2 regions of the Klebsiella sp. HN106 genome follow, and region 1 is predicted to be linked to the other one. Evidence: riboswitches for the same ligand, from Rfam matches in the RefSeq annotation. Region 1 holds a riboswitch; the other holds the start of a gene.
The links. Region 1 has a riboswitch for cobalamin ahead of btuB (TonB-dependent vitamin B12 receptor BtuB). Riboswitches for the same ligand answer to the same signal wherever they lie in the genome.

Region 1 (3,420 bases):
TCGATCGGTGATCGGATACGCTGCAGAAACGTCTACCGTGCTGTAGCTTGGCAAAATTCTTTGCGTATTGTTGTATTGGGAGGTGTTGTTGTCGTAACGCTTCCCATAATACTGCCACGACACATCCATATCGACATCAAACACGGACCAGTCCAGCTGATATTTTGCCTGTCGTTTAGAACGCCGGGCCAGCACTTCACCGTTATCATCGTTACGCGGATCAACATACTGCAACGTTACGCGATGGCTAAAAATACCGGTATCAATACTTCCCGTCCATTCCACGCCTTTAATCGTGGCGGCATTGATATTGTCGTACTCCCCCTCATAGGTAACAGGATCGGAGTAATAGGTAATCAGATTGCTAATCTTGTAATGGTACGCGGATAAGCGCCAGTCAACAGGGCCGGTAAGCCCTTCCAGCCCCGCCTCCCACTGTTTCGACTCTTCAGGTTTCAAATTAGGATTCGCGTTGATACCAAATCGGGTTGAGCCAAACTGTTGTCCTAAAGAAGGCGCAAGAAAGCCGGTACCGTAACCGATAGTCAGGCGATAATTTTCAACAAACTCCCATCCTGCGGTAGTCTGCCAGGTACCGTGCCAGCCAAACTGCTCATCGTGGTCTTCACGTCCGGAAGCTTCGAGGGTGACATCACCCACTTGCTGCTGGCCCGTCAGATACAGCCCCGTGTTATCACGCTTGTAGGTATCCGACAGCGCCGTATCTGACGACGTTAAACGCTGCTGCTGCCAATCGACCCCTGCGCTGACCGAGCCGTGACCGACAATAACGTTATTGCCCCATTGAAGATTACGCTGCGTCATCCTGTCGAGCGTCGTCCCATCATTATAACGACCATAAATACTGCTGTAGTTATAGTCCTTTACCTTCTGATAGCTGGCGATAAGCTGAGAGGAGTAAATACCGGAATTGAAGTTCAGCCCGGCATCCCAGCTTTGGTTATAGAGCTGGTTTTCATCTGCGCTGTTGGCCGGACTATACGGCGGGCTTCCAAGATCGTAATCAGAGTTGTTGGTGTAGCTGTGTCCGCGGAAGAAACCGTCAAAATTCTCGTTAAATTTATGCTCAAGACTGCCCCAAAACGTTTTATTACGGAAACCATCGCGATCGCCGTCGTGATCCCAGGTTGAATCAGGCTGAACGTTAAAGCCTTTATTGCCCTCATAAGAGCCCGCAACCGTCGCGACCGTATCGCCAAAGCGATGGCGCAGAGTACCGTCATATTGTTGGTAACCTTTAGAACCCACCCCAGCGGTAATTTTGGATTGTTCTTTATCGGAATGCGTAATGACGTTAATCACGCCGCCCATTGCGCCGGAACCATAAATCGCCGAACGCGGGCCGCGGATATATTCAACTCTCTGCACCAGCGATAGCGGAATCTGGTTCAGGTCAGGATTATTGGTGATACCCGGTCGGGCCATGGGAACGCCATCAACCAGAACCAGCACCTGTTTGGCTTCAGTACCACGGATGAAGAGCGAGGAAGATTGCCCCATCCCCCCATTTTGCGCGACGTCCACGCCAGGCAATCGGCGCATTACATCGTTCAAATCTTTCGCCTGCCAGCGATCGATCTCTTCCCGCGTCACAACATCGGTCGGCGCAAGGACCGTGTTGACCGGTTGTTGAAAACGATTTGCTGTCACCACTAACGTATCTGAATTGCTATCCTGCGCCCAGCCGGAAAAAGCCGTGACGGAGAGCGCCGTCATCAGCGAAGCTTTTTTAATCATTTTAAAAGCATCCGTAATATGCAAAGGATGCCGCCGGCTCTATCAATAGCACGCGATGATAGAAACCAAATGCGACGTATTCCGGCAGGTCTTCGGGCTTGGGGTGTTTAATGGATGAGGACTTCCCGCTAAATAACCGCAGTGTCTGCACTATGCGCTCATCCCACTTTTCCTTACCGCTGCGCGTCAGCTCCAGATTTGCACTGGATTCCCTATTAACTCATAGGACCGGTAACACGATGCTATAATTAGAAACATATAGATGTCCAGACTTCTACGGTGATATTTCCTGATATCATCAGGGCTGGACATCCCCAGCGCTTTCCCTACAATCCCCGCGTACTTATTTTATTCAGGATACATCATGACCCCCGAACACCTTCCTACCGAACAATATGAAGCGCAGTTGGCAGAGAAAGTCGTCCGTTTGCAGAAAATGATGGCGCCTTTCAGCGCCCCGGTTCCGGAAGTGTTTCGTTCGCCGGTCAGCCACTATCGCATGCGCGCAGAGTTCCGCCTGTGGCACGATGGCGATGACCTGTACCACATTATGTTTGATCAGCAGACCAAATCCCGTATTCGCGTCGATACCTTCCCGGCCGCCAGTGAACTCATTAATCAATTGATGACTGCCGTGATTGCCGGCGTACGCGATAACCCGGTACTGCGCCATAAACTGTTTCAGGTGGATTATCTGACCACCCTAAGCAACCAGGCGGTGATATCGCTGCTGTATCATAAAAAGCTCGACGACGAGTGGCGCCAGCAGGCGGAGCGTTTGCGCGATGCGCTGCGGGCGCAAAACCTGAATGTGCATCTGATTGGCCGCGCAACGAAGACGAAAATCGAGCTGGATCAGGATTATATTGATGAACGCTTACCGGTTGGTGGGCGTGAAATGGTCTATCGCCAGGTAGAGAATAGCTTCACCCAGCCGAACGCAGCGATGAACATCCAGATGCTGGAGTGGGCTATTGATACCACGAAAGGCGCAACCGGCGACCTGCTTGAGCTGTATTGCGGCAACGGCAACTTTTCGCTGGCGCTGGCGCGTAATTTCGATCGCGTGCTGGCAACAGAGATTGCTAAACCATCCGTCGCAGCAGCGCAATACAACATTGCCGCGAACCACATTGATAATGTGCAGATTATCCGCATGTCGGCGGAAGAGTTTACTCAAGCGATGAACGGCGTGCGGGAGTTTAATCGCCTGCAGGGCATCGATCTGAAGAGCTATCAGTGCCAGACGATTTTCGTCGATCCGCCGCGCAGCGGGCTGGATAGCGAAACGGAGAAAATGGTGCAGGCGTATCCGCGTATTCTGTATATCTCCTGCAATCCGGAGACCCTATGCCAGAACCTGGAAACGCTCAGTGATACCCACGAGATCACGCGCCTGGCGCTGTTCGACCAGTTCCCGTATACCCACCATATGGAATGCGGCGTACTGTTAACGAAGAAGTAAAGCTGCGGCAGGAAACCCGGCAACAGCGCTGTTGCCGGGCGATAGATTATTCAGCGATCGCGCTCTTGCGGTTGCGCACTTTGTAGCCAATCCAGAACACCATAATCACCGACAGAACCGCCGGGAAGAAGTTAGAGCCGATGTCCGGATATTCCGCGCGCACAACGGTGCTATAAACCAGCACGCCGAGAATAAAA
Region 2 (3,420 bases), on a different contig from region 1:
TTGCTATCGTATTATTCTTTTATCGTTGGCGGCAATTGATGATGAAAGGAAGTAAATATTAAAGAAATGTTTTATTTATAACAAAAAATTAACTGAGAGGTTTTATCATGATTTCTGCGAGCACACTGAACTCAGAACTCATTAATAAAATCGCACAGGATTTTGCGCAGGCCACCAGTCTGGCGGTGGTGGTCGTCAATATTCATGGTGATGAAATATCTGAACTGTTTAACTTCACACCTTTTTGCCAGCTGATGCGCCAGCATCCCCAGCACAGCACCCGCTGTCGAATGAGCGACCGCTGCGGCGGGCTTGAGGCGTCTAAAACCGATCAGCTCTGTATCTACCGCTGCCACGCCGGGTTAACCGATTTCTCCATTCCTCTGGTCATTGCCGGGCACCTTGTGGGCTTTGTGCTTTGCGGCCAGGTGCGCTTAAGCAACGATGTTGAACTGGTCGATATCCTCAACGTGGATGACCGCTGGCAGGCCGACCCTGAGCTGCTTAAAGCGTTTCGCGACGTGCCGGAAATGGACTACTCCAGAGTGATTGCTTCTGCTGATTTACTGAAGCTTATCGTCGAAAACTGCCTTAAAAAACAGCTCAACTTTGTGGTGATTAAAGATAATCCCCAGCAGCCGGAACCTGCGCGCGCCAGCCGCGTTGCCAGCCCTCATGACAGTAAAATGAAGAAGGCGCTGCGCTACATTGATGCCCATTTATCCGATGAGCTTCGCCTGGAAGACGTCGCCGCTCACGTTTATCTCAGCCCCTATTACTTCAGTAAGCTGTTCAAAAAATATCAGGGTATTGGCTTTAATGCCTGGGTGAACCATCAGCGGATGGTGAGCGCCAAAGAGCTGCTTTGCCACAGCGACTGGAGCATCGCCAGCATTGCGCGGAATTTAGGATTTTCGCAAACCAGCTATTTTTGCAAAGTTTTTCGCCAGGCCTATCAGGTGACTCCGCAGGCCTATCGCCAGCAAATTAACGCCAGATCACAAACTGAGTCATTTTAAATGACAATAATTTGTTATTGCCGATTTTTGTTATGCCCGCGTATCTGGCTCATTATAAAATGAAAATATCTCATTCAGAGCAATAAATTGTCATAGCGCAACAAAATAATAATGAGAGAGCGATAAGCTGCACCAGTTTTTATTTATTTGATGAGATAGAGTGATATCCGAAATGGCTTTCAGCGCGCCATCGGCGTAATGAAACGGCTTTGGTAATTAAAAATTAAACACGACGGGAGCCATCCTGCTTCCGTAAGATGTTCCGGGAATCATTCGAGTGGGTTTCATCCCGCTCGATAAAATCGACAGGCGCCAGGGAAGGGGGTGTGAATCCCCCGCAGCCCCCGCTGCTGTGATGCTGACGAACCCATATATACGCTAAATAATTCGCGTTGTAGGAAGGCGGCAAGCGAGTGAATCCCCAGGAGCTTACACAGGTAAGTGACTGGGGTGAACAAGTAAAGCCAACGCACATACAACGTGAAGTATGACGGGTATGACCACTGATCTGCTTACCGGATTGGGAAGGATGGGAGAGGACGACGCTAAGCCAGAAGACCTGCCTGTCGGTAATAATCAACAACTTCGGTGGGAAGTGGGTTGCTCAGATGCGTACAGTCGAAAGACTGGGAATGCACGCAGCCCTACCACCCGGCACAGGATCGGGGTATGGCAGCCAGGCAGCACGCATTCATTCTTGCAGGTACCGGCAGCGGTTGTGGTAAAACTACGGTCACGCTTGGCCTGCTCAGCCTGTTGAAGCAGCGCGGCATGCGGGTTCAGCCCTGCAAAGTCGGCCCGGACTACCTCGACACCGGCTGGCACACCGCCGTCAGCGGCGTCGCTTCCCGCAACCTCGACAGCTTTATGCTCCCGGAGCCGGTGCTTAACGCGCTATTTTGCGAACAGATGCAGCGGGCGGATATCGCGGTCATTGAGGGCGTGATGGGGCTGTATGACGGCTTCGGTACCGACCCAGGCTACTGCAGCACCGCCGCGATGGCTAAACAGCTCGGCTGTCCGGTCATTTTGCTGGTAGATGGCAAAGCGGTTTCCACCTCCATCGCCGCCACGGTGATGGGATTTCAACACTTCGACCCCAGTCTTAACATTGCCGGCGTTATCGTCAATCGCGTCAACAGCGAAAGCCATTATCAGCTTCTCAAAGGCGCCATTGAACGCTACTGCGAGCTGCCGGTGCTCGGCTACGTACCGCGAGTGGAAGGGGTGGCGTTACCCGAACGCCATCTGGGACTGGTTACCGCCCGCGAGTCGCTGGTTAACCAGCAGCCGTGGCGCGATTTTGCCCAAACGCTGGCGCAAACGCTGGATATTGAACAGCTTCTTACCCTCAGCCAGCTCTCCATCCTACCTGCCGGGGAGTGGCCGACGCTGCCGTCCCCTGATGCTGGCGCGGGCCTGACGCTGGCGCTGGCCGACGACGAGGCCTTCAACTTTTACTACCCGGATAACCTCTCGCTGCTTGAACGCTGCGGAGTGAATATCGTGCGCTTCAGCCCGCTGCACGATAGCGAGCTTCCACCGTGCCAGATGATTTGGCTCGGCGGCGGCTATCCGGAAATTCATGCTGCCGCGCTGGCGGCCAATACGCCGATGCTGGCGCAGCTGCAGGAGGCACACCGGCGCGGGGTGGCGATTTACGCCGAATGCGGCGGTCTGATGTATCTCGGCAGCTCCCTGGAAGACGTCAACGGTGATATCTACCCGATGGCCAACCTTATTCCCGGCCATAGCAAAATGGGCAAACGGCTTACCCGCTTTGGCTACTGCGAGGCGCGAGCTATGCGCAAAACGCTGCTGGCGGCGCCGGGCGAAACCCTGCGCGGACATGAATTTCACTACTCGGATTTTACTCCCGAGTCCCCGGCGGTTCTGGCCTGCCGCAAGGTCCGCGACGGTATGACCCTTCAGCAGTGGTCCGGCGGCTGGCAGGTGGGCAACGCGTTCGCCAGCTATCTGCACCTGCACTTTGCGCAGCGCCCCACCATGCTCAACCACTGGCTGGCTGCGGCAAGGAGCGCGCTATGACGCTACTGGCATGGGGCGTTGCCTGGCTTCTCGATTTTATCATCGGCGATCCGCAAAGCTGGCCGCATCCGGTGCGCTGGATTGGCAACCTGATCGCCGCCGTTCAGCGCGGCGTGCGCCGCTATTGCCGTAGCGATGTTGCCTTGCGCATCGGCGGCGGGGTGATGTGGATAGTTGTAGTCGGACTGACGTGGGGCGTCTGCTGGGGCGTGCTGACGCTGGCGCAGAGGATTCATCCGTGGCTTGGCTGGCTGGTTGAGGTCTGGATGATTTTCACCGTGCTGGCCGGACGCTGTCTGGCGCAGTCGGCGCGGGACGTCGAGCGACCGCTGCGCGCGGGGGATCTGGCGGA

Region 2: it holds a riboswitch for cobalamin, as region 1 does, so the genes downstream of both, ACSIPU_RS26685 (cobyrinate a,c-diamide synthase) here and btuB (TonB-dependent vitamin B12 receptor BtuB) in region 1, are expected to answer to the same signal.

What each region holds. Positions count from the first base shown of each region.
Region 1 is NZ_JBLURD010000015.1:1,186-4,605, forward strand. Features, by position in the region: gene btuB (TonB-dependent vitamin B12 receptor BtuB) at 1-1,758, opposite strand, end outside; cobalamin riboswitch at 1,826-2,006, opposite strand; gene trmA (tRNA (uridine(54)-C5)-methyltransferase TrmA) at 2,123-3,223, shown strand; gene ACSIPU_RS24840 (YijD family membrane protein) at 3,270-3,420, opposite strand, start outside.
Region 2 is NZ_JBLURD010000018.1:58,586-62,005, forward strand. Features, by position in the region: gene pocR (transcriptional regulator PocR) at 108-1,019, shown strand; cobalamin riboswitch at 1,310-1,600, shown strand; gene ACSIPU_RS26685 (cobyrinate a,c-diamide synthase) at 1,689-3,068, shown strand; gene cbiB (adenosylcobinamide-phosphate synthase CbiB) at 3,065-3,420, shown strand, end outside.